DNA from 2 places in the Salinivibrio kushneri genome. Region 1 is predicted to be linked to the other one. Evidence: predicted binding sites of a transcription regulator. Region 1 holds the regulator's gene; the other holds the start of a gene.
What was found. The regulator MetJ, encoded in region 1, represses methionine synthesis genes. The targets are predictions, from matches to a motif close to TTAGACNTNTANANGTCTAA.
Positions count from the first base shown of each region.

Region 1 (10,523 bases):
GCGATGTGCAAGATTTGATCAGTGAACTGTCAATGACCCAGTGTGATGACACTGTGCGTGAAATGGCCGGCGAGGCGCACGAACCGTATCGCGCTATCCTCAAAACCATGCGCAGTCAGCTAACCCACACTTTGAGCTATTTGGACGCCAAACTGAAAGGCGAACGCGCCTCCTCACAAGGGATCCTGACCGACACCCAGCAATTGTGGCAGCCTTTACTGGCGTGTTACCAGTCGCTCCATCAATGTGGCATGGGCATTATTGCCGACGGCAAATTGCTTGACTTGCTCCGCTGCGTGCAATGCTTTGGCGTGCACTTGATCAAACTCGATATTCGCCAAGAAAGTACCCGCCATGCCGATGTGCTCTCAGAAGTGACCCGTTATTTGGGGATGGGCGATTACGCCCAATGGAGCGAGCAAGACAAGCAAGCCTTCTTAACCCGCGAGCTGGCGTCTAAACGTCCGTTGTTGCCACGTGATTGGTCACCGTCGCCTGACGTCCAAGAGGTGATCGACACCTGTCGAGTGATTGCCGAGCAGCCGCGTGAAGCCTTGGGTGCCTACGTGATTTCGATGGCACGCACCGCCTCCGACGTGCTGGCTGTCCACCTATTGCTGCAAGAAGCCGGTTGTCCATTCCGCATGGACGTGTGTCCGCTATTCGAAACCTTGGACGATTTGAACAATGCCGAGGCAGTGATTGGTGAACTACTGGCCATTGATTGGTACCGAGGCTTTACCCAGAACTTCCAAATGGTGATGATCGGTTACTCGGACTCGGCCAAAGACGCTGGGGTGATGGCCGCCGGTTGGGCGCAATATCGCGCCATGGAAGCGCTGGTCAATTTATGTGATGAGCAAGGGGTTAATCTCACCCTTTTCCACGGTCGTGGCGGCACCGTAGGTCGCGGTGGTGCACCCGCGCATGCGGCTTTGCTCTCACAACCTCCGCGCAGCTTAAAAGGCGGTTTGCGGGTGACCGAACAAGGCGAGATGATCCGCTTTAAGTTGGGTTTGCCTGGGGTCGCGGTCAACAGCTTAAACCTTTACACCAGCGCCATTTTGGAAGCGAACTTGCTGCCACCACCGGAGCCTAAGCAAGAATGGCGTCAGCTGATGGACACCTTAAGTGACATCTCATGCCAAGCCTACCGTGATGTGGTACGCGGCCATGAGCAATTTGTGCCTTACTTCCGCTCTACCACTCCGGAGCTTGAGTTAGGCAAGCTACCACTGGGATCGCGCCCTTCCAAGCGCAACCCTAACGGTGGTGTAGAAAGCTTGCGGGCGATTCCTTGGATTTTCGCCTGGAGTCAAAACCGATTATTGCTGCCAGCTTGGCTGGGTGCTGGACAGGCTATCGATCACGCCATTGCAAAAGGCCATAAAGCCCAGCTGGAAGAAATGTGCCGCGAATGGCCATTTTTCTCCACCCGCCTTGGCATGCTAGAAATGGTGTTTACCAAAACCAACCTAGACATTGCCAAGTACTATGATCAGCGCTTGGTCGATGAGAGCCTTTGGCCGTTAGGTGAATCCTTGCGAGAGCAATTGCGCCAAGATATTCAGGTTGTGCTGGCAGTGGAAAATAGCGACAACCTGATGGAGCAAAACCCATGGGGCGCTGAAGCGATTCGCTTACGTAATATTTATGTTGAGCCGCTCAATATGCTGCAAGCCGAGCTCTTGTATCGGACGCGTCAACAAGCGGATCCCGACCAATCGCTCGACGATGCCTTGATGATTTCCATCGCGGGGATTGCCGCGGGGCTGCGCAATACCGGCTAACCCTTGATAGTAGAGCCGTACCCTTGGGTGCGGCTTTTTTGTTTTTGCGCGCAGATGACGCAGAGGAAAGACTGGCCACAGACTTTTTTATGCAAAGCCGCAGCTAATGCTTGCTGTTGCATTGATAATATTATTACTATTGAAGGTCGCACTGACGCGACCCAACAACGCAAAGGAATTGCCATGAAAGACGAAACCCTCTCGATTCATCACGGCTACCAGACCGACCCCACCACCAAATCGGTGGCAACGCCCATCTATCAAACCGTCGCTTACGAGTTTGACAATGCGCAACATGGTGCTGACCTGTTTAATCTTGATGTGCCGGGCAATATCTACTCACGGATAATGAACCCGACCAACGACGTGTTGGAGCAACGGGTGGCGGCATTAGAAGGCGGTATTGCGGGACTGTGTGTCAGTGCCGGTGCGGCGGCCATCACCTATGCGATTCAAACCCTCGCCAAAGCCGGTGATAACATCGTCGCCACACCACAGCTTTACGGTGGCACCTATACCTTGTTTGCCCACATGCTCCCCGAGCAAGGCATCGAGGTGCGTTTTGCCGCGAGTGACGACGCCAGTGCGATTGAGGCGCTGATTGATGACAACACCAAAGCGGTATATTGCGAGTCGATTGGTAACCCGGCCGGCAATATCGCCGACATTGAAGGCTTAGCCAAGGTTGCCCATGCGCATGGGGTTCCGTTGGTGGTCGACAATACCGTGGCCACACCGGTTTTGTGTAAACCGATTGAGCATGGTGCCGATATCGTGGTGCACTCACTCACCAAGTACATTGGCGGTCATGGCACCACCCTTGGCGGTATGATTGTCGATGGCGGCACCTTTGACTGGGTAGCACATCAAGCCCGATTCCCGCAATTCTCACAACCGGAGCCTGCCTATCACGGCGTGGTTTATAGTGAGACGTTTGGCCCAGCCGCATTTATTGCCCGCGCACGTACGGTGCCGCTACGTAACAGTGGCGCGGCACTCTCGCCGATGAACGCTTTTATGTTGATGCAAGGGTTAGAGACCTTGAGCCTGCGTATGGAGCGCCATTGCGAGAACGCCAAAGCCGTGGCCGATTATCTGGCCAATCACCCGGCTGTCGCGTGGGTCAACTATGCCGGTCAATCCAATCATCCTCATTACCAACGTGCTAAGTCGCTTATCCGCGGTGGACTGCCGGCCTCATTGCTGTCATTCGGCTTAAAAGGCGGCTTTGACGAGGGGGTGACGTTTTATGATGCGCTAAATCTTTTCAAGCGTTTGGTGAATATTGGTGACGCGAAATCGCTGGCATGCCATCCCGCCTCGACCACGCACCGCCAACTGAACGAACAAGAGCAAGCGAAAGCCGGGGTGACCCCAGAGATGATCCGTCTTTGTATCGGCATTGAGCATATTGATGACATCATTGCCGATTTAGAACAAGCGCTGGAGGCATTGAAATAGCCCAAAGAAGGCTAATCGCCCGACGCTAAACAACCGTTGTACAAATAAAACTGTGGATATAAGAGATGTCACTCCCCCATGTAATACTGACAGTGCTGAGCAACTGCGAAGCTACCGGTTACGATATTACCAAGGCCTTTTCCACCACCATCAGTAATGTGTGGAAAGCCAGCCATCAGCAGGTATATCGTGAACTCAATAAGCTCGCAGACCGAGGAGCTGTCACCTACCGGCTTGAACCGCAAGTCGGGAAACCAGATAGAAAGGTATACGCCATCACACCTGTTGGTACCGAAATGCTAGAAGCGTGGTTTATTCAAGCGCCTAAGTTAGCGCCGCCACGAGACGAGTACGTGGCAAGATTACTCAGTTGTGATGTGCTCGACCCAGCTCCCATGCTGGATCATGTGAATAATTTGATTATTGAGTCTCAGCAGCTCCTTAATCACTATACTCAGCTTGAGCAACGTGAGTACGGACAAGTCGGTTTGCTTACCTTGCAACAGCGTTTGATGCGCCTTGCGCTGCGACGCAGCATCCACCAACGCCGCGCCTGGATGGCCTGGGCGCAAGAAGTGCGCGACGAGCTCACTATGCTCGCGGCCAGCGCCTAATCTATACAACAAACACAACACGCAACCCAATACGCCCCGACACACCGGGGCGTATTTTTTAAGGCGCGACCGCGAGCGGGCGAACCCCTAAGGTATGACACAAGGCATAGGTTAGTTCCGCACGGTTGAGGGTATAAAAGTGAAAATCTTTCACGCCTTCACGGCTTAACACTCGCACCATATCGAGCGCAATCGAAGCCCCCACCATCTGGCGCGTCACGGGATCATCTTCCAAACCTTGAAACTGTTTGTGCATCCACTGCGGCACACGCACATTGGTCATCTTGGCAAAACGTGACGCTTGCTTGAAGTTAGACACTGGCAAAATCCCTGGCACAATCTCCACATCAATACCCGCTGCCACACAGCGGTCACGAAAGCGCAGGTAGCTTTCCACATCAAAGAAAAACTGGGTAATCGCCCGACTGGCCCCCGCATCCACTTTGCGTTTGAGGTTAATTAAGTCCGCTTGTGCGCTTTTCGCTTCTGGATGTACCTCAGGGTAAGCGGCGACCGAAATATCAAAGTCATGCTCTTCTTTAAGCAAACGCACCAAGTCCACCGCGTACATATCGGGCTTCTTCTCTGGCGAGGGTAAATCCCCGCGTAGCGCCACAATGTCACGGATGCCATTTTGCCAATAATCGCGGGCAATGTGGCGAAGCTCATCTTCAGTGGCATCGATGCAGGTCAAATGTGGCGCCGCGGCGATACCGGTTTGATCATGAATACTTTTCACGATGTCGTGAGTGCGGTCACGCTCGCCTGAGTTGGCGCCATAGGTCACCGACATGAACTTAGGTTTAAGCGCTTTTAAGCGATGTACTGAGTTCCAAAGGGTTTCTTCCATGCTTGGAGTGCTGGGAGGAAAAAACTCGAATGAGACATTAATATCGCCATCTAAGTCAGCAATATTCTGATTAAGTGCATCAATGTGGCCTGCGTGCGTGTAGCTCATATCCTCTCCCTGACACCGAACGACGCTGTTCAGTATGCCTGTGTCTGCTCTACTTTGATTTATACGTTTAGACGTCCATATGTCTAAAGACTGTCGCGATTCGGCTAAAATGTCAACGATACAAGCCATGAAAAAAACTCATGGTGTTATGAAGATAGACTAAGCAGCCATCAATGCGCACATGACAACGCGGCTAACGATACAAAAAAGCTGCCTACGCAGCGCGCAGACAGCTTGAGCACGGTTATCCATAGGTGGGTTAGTGAAGGCGACTTATCAAGCGATTTAAATCGGATTGAATGGCGCCCGCTGTGACATCGCGTCCCGCACCTGGTCCACGAATCACCAAGGGATTCTCGCGATACCATTGGCTCTCAATCGCAAACACATTGTCACATGGCAACAAGTGAGCGAGTGGGTGCTCGCTGGGTAGGGTTTCTAGGCTCACATGGGCGTTGCCGTTAACCTCCAAGCGCGCGACATAACGTAGCACTGACCGGTTTTTATGCGCTTTGACTAATCGCTCCTGAAGCCGTTCATCCATTTGGTGTGCATTGTCAAGAAACGCATCCAAAGACAGATTAGCCAGTGATTTAGGCACTAAGGATTCAACCTTAACCTGCTCTGGCTCGAGCGCCATGCCCGCTTCGCGTGCCAAAATCACCAATTTACGCACCACGTCGGCACCGGAGAGATCATCACGCGGGTCAGGCTCGGTTAGGCCTTGCTGCCAAGCTTGCTCAAGCAGGACACTAAAGGGAACCTCGCCACTGAATTGCAAAAACAGCCACGACAAGGTCCCAGAAAAGATCCCAGACAACGCCAAAATCGTGTCACCACTTTCACGTAGATCTTGTACCGCGTAGTTAATCGGCAACCCCGCTCCCACGGTCGCATTGTAAAGCCAATGGCGGCCGGTTTTGCTAAATGCTTGCTGAATCGCGTGATACTGCTCGGCGGGTGCGGCGCCCGCCTCTTTGTTGGCAGAGATTAAGTGAAAGCCATGCTCGGCAAGTCGCGGGTATAAATACGCCAATGACGCACTGGCGGTGACATCCAACACAATCACATCATCATACGGGTGGTTAAGTAGACGGGTGAGCCACTCATCATCAAAATAAGGCTCGCAACGCTCATCAAACCCATCCAGCACCCGCGAGGCATCAATGCCGGCAAAATCAAGCCATTGGTTGCGACTGTCCACCACTGAAATCAGTGACACTTCCTTGCCATGACGCTTTTCCAAGTGTGATTTTTGCTCGGCAAAGAGGCTTAGCCAGCGGGTACCAATATTGCCTTTCCCCACCAACACCAAGCCGATACGGCGTTGAGCTTGAAACAAGGCATCATGCAAGCTGGCGACGAGGGCTTGAGTGTGTACTTGGCGAAGGATAGCAACCATGCTGAGCCCAGACGCTGACTCACTGATAAACTCCACCGGTTGGGATTTGAGTTGTTGATAAAAGCCATGGCAATGAACGGGGTTGTTCACCACGCCTGCCCCCACGGCCGCTACCATGGTAAAGCCTTCACGTAGTTTGAGCTCAGCGGAGAGGCCAGCGTCTTGGATTTGCGCCATCACCAGAGCAACCACTTCCGTAGTAAATGCCAACAAAATTCGATATTGATCATCTTGGTAATCGGTTGCTAATGGCTGTACTTTTAGCTGTGACAAAATCCGGCTGAGCTCTTGCTTTATCGCCTGAAAATCCTGGCCTCGGGCCACATCGAACTGCAGCAAACTCACATCATCCAACGCCGTAATGATCTTGGCGCCACGACCGGTCGCTAATACACGCTCAATGCGTGTTGAGCCACTATCCGGCGCATGCGTACAACGTAAGGTCAGGTCGGTGGCACTTTGCGCCACCGGCTGTAAGGTTCGGCTATGCAGTACGGGGGCGGCAAGACGCGCCAGCTCACCCGCCTCATCAAGACGAATTAAAGGCAACAAACACGCATTATCAACATGACGTGGATCCGCGCTATACACCCCGGCAACATCACTCCAAATGGTCACACGGCTCACTCCGGCCAACGCACCCAGCACAGTGGCCGAATAATCAGAACCATTGCGACCAAGCAGTACGGTTTCTCCCGCTTGGTTTTGCGCCATAAAGCCGGTGATCACCACATGAGTGTGGCTGTGTTGCGAAAGCTGATTTTGCAGCAAAGGCCAAGACGCACCGCGATCCACTTCTGGCTGAGCGGCACGCTCGGCGCGCAAACACTGGCGTGAATCTAACATCACCGCTGCGCGCTGATGCTGAGTGAGTAGTTGAGCCAATAGACGCGCCGACCATACCTCACCAAAACCTTGTACATACGCTTTGTCACTTTCACTCAGGCCGTTATCGCCCAGCGAAGCGATGGTGGCGATATCAGCGTAAAGTGCATCCACCAGTTGTTGTTTTGATTCTCCATCCACCAAGTTTTCAATCAAGTCTTGCTGAAAGGCTCGCACAGTTTGCAACGTCTCGTGCGCCACTCGGCCATCCTTGTCTAACTGTGCCAACCACATAATCAGCTGGTTAGTCGTTTTTCCTGCCGCGGATACCACGATTAAGTCTTGCTGGCTCGCATGCGCGGTCAATACATCGACCACACGGCGATAGCAATCAGGGCTCGCGAGGCTACTGCCACCAAACTTGTGCAATTGGCGTGGTGACTCTGGGGACGTTTCCGTCGGTTGCGCATGCATGGCAAAGTCTCTCTTAATGTCTATCAGTCTCGGTAAAGTGACGCGCACTGATGCGCAGCCTCTATGGGGTGTTACCCTCTAAACGGGCAAAGGCGTTCGCCAAATCGGCAACCAAATCTTGCGCATCTTCTAGCCCGATGGAAAAACGTAACAAGGTCGGGGCGATGCCCGCCTCCGCTTGCGCGGCATCACTCATGGCTCTGTGTGTCATCGAGCCAGGATGCGTGACTAAACTTTCTACCCCCCCGAGTGACTCGGCGAGGGCAAATAACGAAAGGCCGTCAATAAATCGCGCCACACCGGCTTGATCGGTATCCAATTCTAGGCTCAGCATGCTACCAAACCCCGCTTGCTGGCGCGCAGCAATTTGGTGACCAGGGTGAGAGGCCAACCCGGGGTAGTAGATTTTCCGCACCGCTGACACCGTTTGTAGGTAGCTAAGTACCGCTTCAGTATTTTGCTGGTGTTGTTTAACCCGAGCGCCCAATGTGCGCAACCCTCTCAGTGTCATATAACTGTCAAACGCGTTGCCCGTCGCCCCTAAGCAGTTACCCCACCAAGCCAAAGTGGCTGCCAATTTATCCGTACGCGCAACCACCACGCCACCAACAATATCGGAGTGACCATTAATAAACTTGGTGGTGGAATGGACCACCATATCCGCGCCCAGTGCAAAAGGTTTTTGCAAGGCTGGCGATAAAAACGTGTTATCCACTACCACCCAAGCCCCTACTTGATGGGCTTTTTGGCATATATCTGCAATATCAACCACACGCAAAAGTGGATTGGACGGGGTTTCCACCAGCACCAGTTTGGGGTGCTTAGCCAGTGCCTGATCCAACGCATCATGGTCCGACTGATCGACAAAACTCACCTGCCAAATACCTTGTTTGGCGCGTGATTCGAGCAAGCGATAGGTGCCACCATAACAATCGTGCGGGGCGACGATGTGATCGCCTGCCTCCAACAGAGATAGCACCAAGTTTATCGCTGACATCCCGCAGTTGGTCACCACTGCCCCCGCGCCCCCTTCTAAGTCAGTCAACGCTTGTTCGAGCTGCGCACGCGTTGGGTTACCACCTCGCGCGTAGTCGTAGGTAGGCACATCACCCAGTGCCGGGAAACGGTAATTGGTCGATAAGTACAGGGGAGGCACCACCGCATGGTGCTGGGTATCAGTGCCAATTCCGGTCCGAACGGCGATAGTGTCGGTTTTTTTCTCTGTCATGATCTGTCCTTGCTAGTCTGGTTTGCGCATGGTGAGCGTGATCCAGGTGTCATACTGCCACCTTACCCTGTGCTTTTTGGGACGTCAACACTTCTAGACGTCTATACTCCTTTGCATGTGGCGGTTAATATAGCTAAAATCTCCGCAGCATCATTCTGGGTATTCCATAATCAAGATAGGTGAGACATGGCGCAGTGGAACGGCGACTACATTAATCCGTATGCCGAACATGGTAAAAAGAAAGAGCAGGTAAAGAAGATCACCGTCTCTATCCCATTAAAAGTACTAAAAATTCTGACTGATGAACGCACTCGTCGTCAGGTGCAAAACCTACGTCACGCGACCAACAGCGAGTTGTTGTGTGAGGCATTTCTTCATGCCTACACCGGTCAACCACTGCCAACCGATGACGATATCCGTAAGGATAAACCCGACAGCATTCCTGCCGAAGCACGTCGGATCATGGAAGAGCTTGGTATCGAATTCGACGATAGCGAATACTAAAAAAACCCGCCAACCGGCGGGTTTTTCATTATTTCCAGCATCGTGCTCTCTGTCACTCGTGTGTGACAACAGGCCTCGCTATAGCATATAGTTTTCTGGCATCTCGATACGGGCAACACCGGTTTCGACGGCCGCCAGCGCCACCGCACGTGCCACTTTCGGCAATAAACGCGCATCCATGGGCTTAGGAATGATGTAATCTGGGCCAAAGCTTAGCGAAGACAAACCGGCGGCGTCTAATACCGTTTGCGGGACAGGCTCTTTGGCTAGGCTGCGGATGGCCTCCACTGCTGCCAACTTCATCGCATCATTGATTTCACTGGCACGCACATCTAGTGCGCCACGGAAAATAAACGGGAAACAGAGCACGTTATTGACCTGATTCGGGTAATCCGAACGCCCGGTTCCCATGATCAGATCATCGCGCACTTGGTGTGCTACGTCCGGATGGATTTCAGGATCCGGGTTCGAGCAAGCAAATACCACGGGCTTGTCTGCCATTAGCTTCAAGGCTTCTGGTGAGAGTAAGTCTGGGCCGGATACGCCAACGAACATGTCCGCGCCCTCAATCACATCTTCGAGGGTACGTTTATCTGTGTTATTGGCAAACAACTGCTTGTATTTGTTGATATCGTCACGGCGCGTATGGATCACGCCTTTACGATCCAACATATAGATTTTTTCACGTTGTGCGCCACATTTTATTAATAGCTCCATACAGGCAACCGCGGCCGCGCCTGCGCCCATGCACACCACCGTCGCCTCGCGGATATCTTTGCCTTGTAGCTCGAGCGCGTTAAGCATGCCAGCAGCGGTTACGATGGCAGTACCGTGTTGATCATCGTGGAATACAGGCACTTCGCAACGTGCAATCAATTGTTTTTCAATCTCAAAACAATCCGGTGCTTTGATGTCTTCGAGATTGATACCGCCAAAGGTGTCAGCAATATTGGCTACGGTATCAACGAACTCATCGATAGTGCGATGTTTCACTTCAATATCAATCGAGTCCAAACCTGCGAAACGCTTGAACAATAACGCTTTGCCTTCCATAACGGGCTTAGAAGCCATGGGGCCTAAATTTCCTAGCCCCAAAATCGCGGTGCCGTTTGAGATCACCGCCACCATATTACCTTTACCGGTATAGCGGTAAACCGCATCCGCGTCTTGTGCTATCTCACGCACTGGCTCAGCAACGCCTGGGCTATACGCCAACGCGAGATCCGCGGCCGAGTCAGCAGGCTTGCTCAATTCAACAGAGATTTTT
Region 1 is NZ_CP114588.1:187,247-197,769, reverse strand. Features, by position in the region: gene ppc (phosphoenolpyruvate carboxylase) at 1-1,790, shown strand, start outside; gene N8M53_RS00965 (O-acetylhomoserine aminocarboxypropyltransferase/cysteine synthase family protein) at 1,974-3,251, shown strand; gene N8M53_RS00960 (PadR family transcriptional regulator) at 3,317-3,865, shown strand; gene metF (methylenetetrahydrofolate reductase) at 3,924-4,823, opposite strand; gene N8M53_RS00950 (bifunctional aspartate kinase/homoserine dehydrogenase II) at 5,083-7,524, opposite strand; gene metB (cystathionine gamma-synthase) at 7,586-8,752, opposite strand; gene metJ (met regulon transcriptional regulator MetJ) at 8,939-9,256, shown strand; gene N8M53_RS00935 (malic enzyme-like NAD(P)-binding protein) at 9,335-10,523, opposite strand, start outside.

Region 2 (10,523 bases), 620 kb from region 1:
TCTGGATCCCAAGTGTTGAACAAACCATGATAAAACAACAGCCAGGTGTGGTTATTCTCAACACAGGTTGGGCACATGTCCTTGGTTTCGGCCCTATTATCATGGGTAAGGAAGATGTGCTCAAAACACATCAAGTGCTTCCTGAAGCTAAAATTGTCGCCACACATATGGGAGCAGTGAATCATGCGTTGGTAACAACGCAAGAAATGCGCGCTTATGCAAAAGCAAACATGATCCATGAGTGTGTGTTTGTGCCAGAAGATGGTGAGACAGTGACCCTTTAGGGTGAGTCAATAAAGCATCATAAGATGCCGTGCTGGTGAGCAACACAGAGTAGTGCGTCTTCATTACTCTGTGTTTTAACGATGGAAATGGCCTATGTATCCCACAGACAGTAACAAACTCCCCTCGGTGGCTATTGTCGTTTTTAATCACTTTAGCCCATTTCATATTTCAGTCCCGAGTATTGTGTTTGGGCCTAGCACGTTGAGTGAGGCTTTTTTTGACCTCAAGTTAGTCGCAGGAGAACCTGGTCCCATTCTTTCCGATATTGGTATGGAAATTCATACTGAGCATCAGCTGGATGCGCTAGCGCACAGCGACATCATCGTCATTCCCTATTGGCGAACCATTGATGAACGTCCCAATGAAGCACTGCTTGCTGCGCTTCAACGTGCTCATGCCCGAGGCGCATTCGTTGTTGGTTTATGTCTTGGCAGCTATGTGCTTGCCTATGCGGACTTGCTGGTAGGAAGGCGAGCGTCGACACATTGGGAACTAGAACAAGACTTTAGCCAACGGTTTCCGTGTGTTTTACTGGATACGAATGCCTTGTATGTTGAGGATAATCGCGTGATCACTTCAGCAGGTACGGCTGCCGGGATTGACTGTTGTCTCTATATTTTCCGCAAGCTCTACAGCAGTACCATTGCAAACCGAGTGGCAAGAAGAATGGTCGTGCCGCCATATCGTGATGGTGGACAAGCTCAGTTTATCGACCAACCCATACCGGTGACGTCATCCGATTCTCGTATCAATGCGTTAATGGAGAACATCAGACGTAACCTCAGTCAAAAGCACTCATTGGATGTGCTCGCTGAGTCTGTGATGATGACCCGCCGCACGTTTACCAGAAAATTTAGCCGGGCGACAGGAATGTCATTTGGAGAGTGGTTGACCACCGAGCGACTGAATGTCGCTCAAGATTTGCTTGAATCTACGGACTTATCTATCGAGCAGGTTGTCGAAAAAACAGGCTTTAGCTCGGTGCTTATGTTCAGAGAAAAGTTTAAAGCGCGCTATGAAGTGACGCCTAATCAGTGGAGAAAAGCGTTTTATCGTCAACCCAATAATCAGACCTAAGTGTCAGTTGTGTTGTTCTCTGCATCAAAAAGCCCGCACTTTTCAGTGCGGGCTTAATCATATTTCAATGTGTTGTGCTTAGCGGCTTACCAGCCTTTTACCACGGCGCCGTCAAAGATTTCCATCGCGGCGTTGTAAACCGCATCAGTTTGGTAGGCTTTAACAAAGGTTTTGACGTTTTCTGCGTCGACGTTGTCTTTGCGCGCCACAATCAGGTTCACGTAGGGTGACTCTTTGTCTTCAACAAAGATGCCGTCTTTGTTTGGCGTCAGGCCCACGCCGGCGGCAAAGGTGTTGTTGATGATAGCCAAGTCCACATCTTCCAATGAGCGAGGCAGTTGTGGGGTTTCTAGCTCGATGATTTCCACATTTTTCGGATTCTCAACGATATCCAGTTTGGTAGCGTTGATGCCTGCACCTTCTTTGAGCTTGATGATGCCTTGCTGCTCAAGCAATACCAGTGAACGGCCCAGGTTCGATGGGTTGTTTGGCACCGCAATTTTACCGCCTTCTGGTAGATCCTCGACGCTATCTAGCTTGTAAGAATACGCTGCAATCGGATACACAAAGGTGTTGCCGGCAATCGCGAACTCATAACCACGGTCTTTGATTTGTGCGTCCAAGTACGGTTTATGCTGGAAAGCGTTCACGTCGACCGAACCATCGTCCAGTGCCGCGTTTGGCGAGACGTAATCGGTAAAGGTCACTAGCTCTACATCAAGACCGAGCTTTTTCGCTTCTTTCACCGCATGTTCAGCCACTTGTGCCTCTTCGCCGGCCATCACGCCCACGGTGATGCTGTTATTATCGGTTGCGGCTTGTTCTTTTTCGCCGCAGCCAGTCAGCACCAAAGTTGAGGCAAGGCCAAGGGTGGCGAGTAGCGTTTTAATAGTGGTTTTCATTGTCTGTCTCCCTGTTTGGAACATATTCGTCATTATTGTGTTTGATTTAGCGGTGATCGGCGCGTCGCACCAAGTAATCACCAAAAGATTGAATCGCTTGTACTAAGACCACCAGCATCACAACGGTGATCAGCATGACGGTGGTATCAAAGCGTTGATAGCCATAGCGGATGCCCACATCCCCAAGGCCACCACCGCCGACGGCACCGGCCATGGCTGAGTAGCTCACCAAGGTGACCAAGGTAATGGTGGCGCCATTGATGATGCCCGGCAGTGCTTCCGGTATCAGCACTTTACAAATAATTTGGAGCGGGTTCGCGCCCATCGCTTTGGCCGCTTCTTCTAGCCCTGCCGGTAGTTCCAGTAACGCCCCCTCAACCAAGCGGGCAATAAATGGAATCGCGCCGACGGTAAGTGGCACAATCGCCGCCGCGGTGCCGATTGAGGTGCCAACCACCATGCGGGTAAACGGAATAATCGCCACCAGCAAGATAATAAAGGGGATGGAGCGACCAATGTTCACGATTGCGCCAAGCACCTGGTTAACTTGTGGTTGACCCAGCAAACCACCGGGTTTGGTCACATGCAGTAGCACGCCTAGTGGGATACCAATCACAAACCCCATGATGCCGGAGGCAAATACCATATACAGGGTTTGGCCAGTGGCTTCGAGCAGCAAGTTGATAAGGGCGCTGTTTTCATTGACCCAGTGGGTGAATTGATCAATCAACATAGCCAAGTACCTCCGTGTTGACATGGTGCTTGTTGAGGTAAGTGATGGCGTTTTCAACCGCCTCTTTTGGCCCCATGATTTCTGCAAGCAGTAGGCCGAATTTCACGCCGCCGGCGTAGTCGATATCTGAGCTTAAAATGCTGATGTCGATATCAAACAGACGCGAGATCTGGCTGATTAATGGGTCATCGACCGTTGCACCGGTAAATTCGAGGCGCACCAAGGGGTAGCTGCCTTTAAAGTATTCTTTTTGTAAGCGCTGGGCAAAATCATGCGGCACTGACAAGTCGAGGGTTGAGCGAATAAATTGTTTCGCCAAGTCGGATTTGGGGTGCGCAAAAATCTCGCCCACCGGGCCGGACTCGACCAGTTCGCCATCGCCAATAATAGCGACGTCGTCACAGATACGTTTGACCACGTCCATTTCGTGGGTGATCAGCAAAATGGTGAGGTTGAGCTTTTGGTTGATGGTTTGCAGCAGCGACAAAATCGATTGGGTGGTGGCCGGATCCAGTGCGCTGGTGGCTTCATCACAAAGTAGAACGTTGGGGCTTGGCGCCAATGCACGGGCAATGGCGACACGTTGTTTTTGTCCGCCACTGAGGCTGGCAGGATACACATCACGCTTATCGGCCAAGCCAACCAGATCGAGCAGTTCGCTCACGCGGGTTTCAATCTCATCGCGGCTCGAGCCACTTAGCTCAAGCGGCAGGGCGATATTGTCGAACACGGTGCGTGACGAAAGCAGATTAAAGTGTTGGAAAATCATCCCGATTTTACGGCGCGCTTGGGTCAACTGGCGGTTGGGTAGCGCAGTGAGGTTAGTGCCACCCACTTTGACTGAGCCGCTGGTTGGGCGCTCGAGCAGGTTAACCATCCGGATTAGGGTACTTTTCCCTGCGCCGGAGGCACCGATCACACCAAATACTTTCCCCTTGGGAATAAATAAGTTGATGTCATTAAGGGCATGAATTCGGCGTTCCCCGAGTTCGAATACCTTGTTGAGGTTGGTTATCTCAATCATCACATGTCCTTGGCGATTAATTTGATCACAGCAGACTCACTCAGCGGCTTGTGCCACATTCTTGCTGTCGCTCTGGTTATTGATGCTATGAGTTAGTCAAAATTAAGTCAATGGATATTTTTACTTCTGGACGTCTAAATGGCAATAAGTCCAATCGCTTGGTTATAAACTCAACAGTCAGCTTGATCTCAAACGATAAAGGGCGTTTACTAGAAGCCCCTGTAGTACTTTGTTCTGATTACGCTTTATGCCAACTGCTTTGATTGATACCACCATGCTTTCCTTGTTTATCCCGACCTTTTTCCTGGTGTCCGTGACCCCTGGGATGTGTATGACCCTCTCGATGACGTTGGGAATGACCATCGGGGTTAAGCGTAGCCTGCATATGATGTGGGGCGAGTTAATTGGTGTGGGGCTAGTAGCGATTGCCTCGGTGATTGGGGTGGCGGCCATGATGCTTAACTATCCGTCAATCTTTCAGGTGTTTAAATACGTCGGTGGTGCTTATCTGGCGTTTCTTGGGGTACAAATGTGGCGATCTCGCGGGAAAATGGCGATTCCCGCAGAGGATGATTCCAGCCCCAGTGAGGCATCAGCGTGGTCCTTGGCGACCCAAGGGTTTGTCACCGCGATTGCCAACCCCAAAGGCTGGGCGTTTATGATTTCTCTGTTGCCGCCATTTATTAATCCTAAATTGGCGCTGCCTAGCCAGTTAAGTGTGCTGGTGTTGATTATTTTGCTCACTGAGTTTAGCTGCTTGATGCTTTACGCCAGCGGTGGTCGCACGTTGCGTCGATTTTTGCAGCAACGCGGCAACGTGCAACTGCTCAACCGTGTCGCCGGCACCTTGATGGTGGGCGTTGGCGTTTGGCTGGCGCTGGGATAGGACGTGATTAATCCGTGCCACGCCCGTGATGCTCAGCGACCAAAGCGGTAAAGATCGCTTTGGCGGTGGGGAGAATCGCATCGGGAAAATCATAATCGGGGTTATGTAGCTGTGGATGATGCTCACCACTGCCAATGCCAAATAACGCCCCTGGCCAGCGAGCAAGAAATTCGGCCACATCTTCCGACCAGCGCATGGGCTCGGTGAGCCTGTGAACCGCTAACCCTAACGACTGCGCGGCATTGACCACATGCTGCGTATGGTGTGTGCTGTTCTCGGCCGCGATAAAGGGTTCATGCCAGCTAACATTGACAGTTAATCCTGCCCGAGCCGCCAGCGTGTTCACTTTGTCGACTAAGTCGGCCTTCATGGCGTGAAAGCAGGCGTTGTCATCACTGCGCAAGGTAGCCATCACGGTCGCCTGGCCGGGCGCGACGCCGTAGGCGGGCTCTCCTAACTGAGCGTGAACCAAGGTGACGAGGCTGTTGGCGTCTGGGTAGGCGTCGGGTAGTTGTGTCAGGGTATGCATCACGCCTGTCATCGCACTGGCGGGGCTGATCCCACGCTCTGGGTAGGCGGCATGAGAAGTTTTTCCGTACAGCTCAATAGCGACCCCGGTTGATGCGCAGGCAAAGGTGCCGGGGCGCACCACGATTTGATGCTGATTAAAGCTGGGGAGATTGTGAAAGGCGTAGACGTTATCAATCTGCACGTTGGCAATCTCGGGGGACTCGCACATACGCGCTGCGCCTTCACCGGTTTCTTCGGCAGGCTGAAAGGCGAGCAGCACAGTGCCACGAGCGGGCGGAATGTGGCTAAGCTCGGCGGCGACGGCCAGCAACGCCGCGGTATGACCATCGTGGCCACAGGCATGCATCACGCCTAGGTGCTGGGAGCAGTATGCCTGTGATCCACGCTCTTCAATCGGCAGCGCATCGAAGTCGGCACGTAGCAAGGTGGTGGGCCCTGGTGCCGCGCCTTGAATGGTAACCAGGAGCCCGTGACCGCCGATATCAGTGGCAGGGTGAAAGCCAAATTGCCGCAATTGGGCGGCGATGGTGCGGGCGGTGAGGGCTTCGTGATTAGAAAGCTCAGGGGTTTGGTGCAGGGTATGCCGTAGTGTGACGGGATCGAATTCGTTAGCCATCTTCGACTCCAAAACCAGAATGGATACGCCATGCTAGATCGCGTTTGCATGTCACGTTGTGAACGCAAACGCAAAAAAGCCAGCAACAGGTGCTGGCTTTTGTTTTATCCGACAGGGCGTGGTGCAAATTACACTTGGCCGTTGTCTTCAGCTTGTTTCGCTTGGATAGCTGTCAGGGCCACTGTGTAAACAATGTCGTCTACCAGTGCGCCACGCGACAAGTCGTTCACTGGCTTGCGCATGCCTTGCAGCATTGGACCGATAGACACCAGCTCAGCAGAACGTTGTACCGCTTTGTAGGTGGTGTTACCTGTGTTCAAGTCTGGGAAGACGAACACGGTCGCTTTACCGGCAACCGGTGAATCCGGTGCTTTCGACTTAGCCACGTTTTCCATGATGGCCGCGTCGTACTGCAGTGGGCCATCAATCACGAGATCAGGGCGCTTCTCTTTGGCAAGACGAGTCGCTTCGCGAACTTTATCCACGTCAGCCCCTTTGCCTGAGCTACCGGTCGAGTAAGAGATCATCGCCACGCGCGGCTCAATACCGAATGCTGCGGCAGAGTCGGCTGATTGAATTGCAATTTCAGCCAGTTGTTCCGCGTTTGGATCCGGGTTGATCGCACAGTCACCGTAAACTAGCACTTGCTCAGGCAGCAGCATGAAGAAGACCGACGACACCAAAGAGGCGTTCGGCGCTGTCTTGATGATCTGCAGCGGTGGGCGAATGGTGTTAGCCGTGGTGTGCACGGCACCAGAAACCAGACCGTCCACTTCGTTGGCTTCTAGCATCATGGTACCCAGTACCACTGTGTCTTCCAGGTGCTCTTGCGCAATCACTTCGGTGATGCCTTTGCTCTTACGCAGCTCAACCAAGCGGGCGACATATTTGTCACGCGCTTTCACTGGATCGATGATTTCAACGCCTGCGCCCAGGGTTACGCCCTGTTGATCAGCAACACGTTTGATTTCTTCTGGGTTACCCAAAAGCACACACTCAGCAATTTTACGCTCCGCACAGATAGCGGCGGCCTTGATGGTGCGTGGCTCGTCACCTTCTGGCAGCACAATACGCTTGGCGGCTTTACGTGCAAACTCGGTGAGCTGATAACGGAAGGCCGGTGGGCTGAGGCGACGCTCACGGTTAGAGCCAGAGCTTAGTGACTCAATCCAGTTACCATCAATGTGGCTGGCTACGTGGTCGTTCACAAACTCAACACGCTCTTTGTCGTCAGCCGGGACTTCGAGGCTGAAGCTTTGCAGGTTGAGTGAGGTTTGCCAGGTGTTACCTGCGGTGGTGAACACTGGTAGGCCCGTTTCAAAGGCACGATCACACAGTGCTTTGAGCTGATCAGGGATCGAATAACCACCGGTTAGCAGCAGTGCACCGATTTCCACGCCGTTCATTGCTGCCAAGCAGGCCGCGACAATCACGTCTGGACGGTCTGCCGAGGTCACCAGCAGTGAGCCAGGACGGAAGTGCTCAACCATGTTAGGAATAGAGCGAGCGCAGAAAGTAATGCTCTTGATACGGCGTGAGTGAATTTCACCTTCGTTGATGATGGTGGCATTCAAGTGCTTGGCCATATCGCTGGCACGGGTGGCAATTAAGTCGATTTTCCACGGCACACAACCCAGTACACGGATTGGGCTCGAGTTGAAGATCTGCATCACTTCAACGTTAGTTGGACGCGCGCCGTCTGCATCGTCAAAGATTTCTGACAGATCAGGGCGGGTGCGGCCAGCATCATCCACAGGCGCATTGAGCTTGTTGATGATCACGCCAGAGATATTGCCGTTTTTGCTGCCACCAAAGTTGGTGCACGCAAACTCGATACGCTCTTTTAGCTGCGCAGGGTTGTCGGTACCTGGTGTGGTGACAAAGACAATCTCTGCATCCAGCGTCTTAGCGATCTCGTAGTTGATTTGGTTGGCAAACGGATGGTTACGCGTGGTGACCAAGCCTTCAACCAGCGCCACTTCGGTGTTTTGGGTGGCGCGTGTGAAGCGTGCAAGCACTTCTTCAAGCAGCACGTCTTCTTGATCGGAGCGCAGCAGATCTTCGGCCTGGTTCATGGACATCGACTCGGCGACTTTCATGTCACTGTTGGCGTGAATGATTTCTGTCGTCAGGTCTGTCACATCGGTGTCGCTACCGTGATGTGGCTGGGCAATGGGTTTAAAAAATGAGACGCGAACGCCTTTACGCTCCATCGCTCGCATTACGCCGAGGCTGATACTGGTCAGACCGACGCCGGAGCCGATTGGAATTAGCATAATAGTACGGGACACGTTGACTTCCTCTTACTATCTGATTGGCGTGCCGGACAGGCCGGCACAAATATAAAAACGGCTGAGTGGAATCAGCCGTTGGGAATGGTCTTACAGGCCAGTTAGGCGCGCAGTATCTTGCGCAATGACCAACTCTTCGTTGGTTGAAATCACCATGGCTGGCACACGGCTTTGGTCTGTGGTGATCACGCCTTCGCCACCAAAGCGCGCTTTCAGGTTGCGCTCTTTGTCGACATCAACACCCAGTAGCGACAAGCGCTCAAGCACGAGCTCGCGGATTGGACCTGAGTTCTCACCGATACCGCCGGTGAAGACAATCGCATCAAGACGGCCGTCTAGGGTCGCGGTGTAGCTTGCTACGTATTTGGCAAGACGGTGACAGAACACGTTCATTGCACGCGTGGCTTCTTCTTTCTCACCGTAGTTGTCTTCGACAAAGCGGCAGTCAGAGGTCACTTCGGTCAAGCCTTGCAGGCCAGACTCTTTGGTCAGCATGGTGTTGATTTGCTCAACGCTGTAACCCAGTGCATCGTGCAGGTGGAAGATAATTGCAGGATCTAAATCACCAGAGCGGGTGCCCATGACCAGACCTTCCAATGGGGTCATACCCATTGAAGTGTCGACGGATTTACCGTTTTTAATCGCACAAACTGACGCGCCGTTACCGAGGTGGCAGTTAATGATGTTCACTTCTTCTACTGGCTTGCCAAGCTGCTCTGCCGCGGCGTTAGCGATAAAGTAGTGTGACGTACCGTGCATGCCATAGCGACGGATGCCGTGCTCTTTATAAAGGTTATAAGGCAGTGCATATAGGTAGGCTTCTTCTGGCATCGTTTGATGGTATGCCGTATCGAATACCGCCACGTTTTTCAGCGCAGGGAAGGCTTTTTTCGCCGCTTCGATACCTACGATATGGGCAGGGTTGTGCAGCGGTGCAAAGCTGGCTGCATCGTGGATCCCTTTCAGTACATCGTCCGTAATTAATGCTGACTGGGTAAAGTGCTCACCACCGTGAACAACGCGGTGGCCAATGGCACCTAGGTTCTCGGCAAGCTCAGGCTTTGAGGCAAGAATGGTATCGACAATGAAATTAAGGGCTTCATTGTGTGCGGCACCTTCGCCGAGTTGGGCTTCATGCTTACCGTCCATCTTCCACTTGATGCGGGCTTCTGGAAGGTGAAGGCATTCGGCTAGACCGGTAAGATGCTCATCGCCTGATTGAGCGTCGACAATGGCGAACTTCAAAGAGGAGCTTCCGCAATTGAGTACGAGAACCAGCTTGGACATGTATGACTACCTATGTTTCGTAAGACAGAGTGTATTGAACAAAAAGGATAGTGGACAAACAGAGACACTACCTTTTTAAAAAAAGAATTATCTCATGCGTTGTCGCGGGGAAAGAACCATCTTTATCCGTCCTGGATAAATGAACGCTCCGTCGAGTACAACCAGATTAGGTTGCGAGACAATCGAATCCGAGCAACAATGATAAAGTGCGCTAAGGATAGCGGGACTTGATACAGATAACAAAAATTTTTTGAGCAATACTGGTTAATTTTGAAAGTTTTTAAACAGTTTGTTTAATTTTTATTGTAAAAGTTGAGTGATAGCGAGTCGAGTCACACTGAGTAAGTGAGGTAGGTATGACAACGAATAAGTCAATCTGGCGCTGCCTGCAAGATGGTCAGAAGTACATGCAGGAATGGCCAATGAGAAAGGAGTTGGCACCGGTCTTTCCCGAAAACCGGGTTATCACCATGACTCGTTTCGCGATTAAAGTCATGCCTGCAGTGGCGGCAATCAGTGTATTGCTGCAGATGTCGGCCAATAATGTGCAAGGGCTACCGCAAGCGGTCATTGTGGCCCTGTTCGCGTTGAGCTTGCCGGTGCAAGGATTGTGGTGGTTGGGTAAGCGTCGTGATACGCCTCTGCCGCCGGCGCTAGCAGGTTGGTATCGCGAGCTACATCAAAAAATTACCAGTGAAGGCCATGCGATGCAGCCGATTAAAAGCCAGCCAAAATACAAAGAGCTCGCGCATGCGTTAAGCCGCGCGTTTAAAGTTGATCGCGCCGCCTTGGAGCGCTGGTTCTAACAGACACGCGGAGTCGTCGCTATCGCGCAGATATCGGCCATCGACTATCAAAGAGCTAACGAGAAGAAATGATAACAAAAACGCC
Region 2 is NZ_CP114588.1:806,558-817,080, forward strand. Features, by position in the region: gene N8M53_RS03985 (MBL fold metallo-hydrolase) at 1-284, shown strand, start outside; gene N8M53_RS03990 (GlxA family transcriptional regulator) at 379-1,362, shown strand; gene metQ (methionine ABC transporter substrate-binding lipoprotein MetQ) at 1,449-2,264, opposite strand; gene N8M53_RS04000 (methionine ABC transporter permease) at 2,311-2,997, opposite strand; gene metN (methionine ABC transporter ATP-binding protein MetN) at 2,987-4,021, opposite strand; gene N8M53_RS04010 (LysE family translocator) at 4,284-4,907, shown strand; gene N8M53_RS04015 (amidohydrolase) at 4,915-6,054, opposite strand; gene pta (phosphate acetyltransferase) at 6,183-8,330, opposite strand; gene N8M53_RS04025 (acetate kinase) at 8,436-9,632, opposite strand; gene yfbV (terminus macrodomain insulation protein YfbV) at 9,989-10,438, shown strand.
Region 2: metN (methionine ABC transporter ATP-binding protein MetN) is a predicted target of MetJ. The motif match lies at 4,140-4,159, and genes of this name have one in related genera.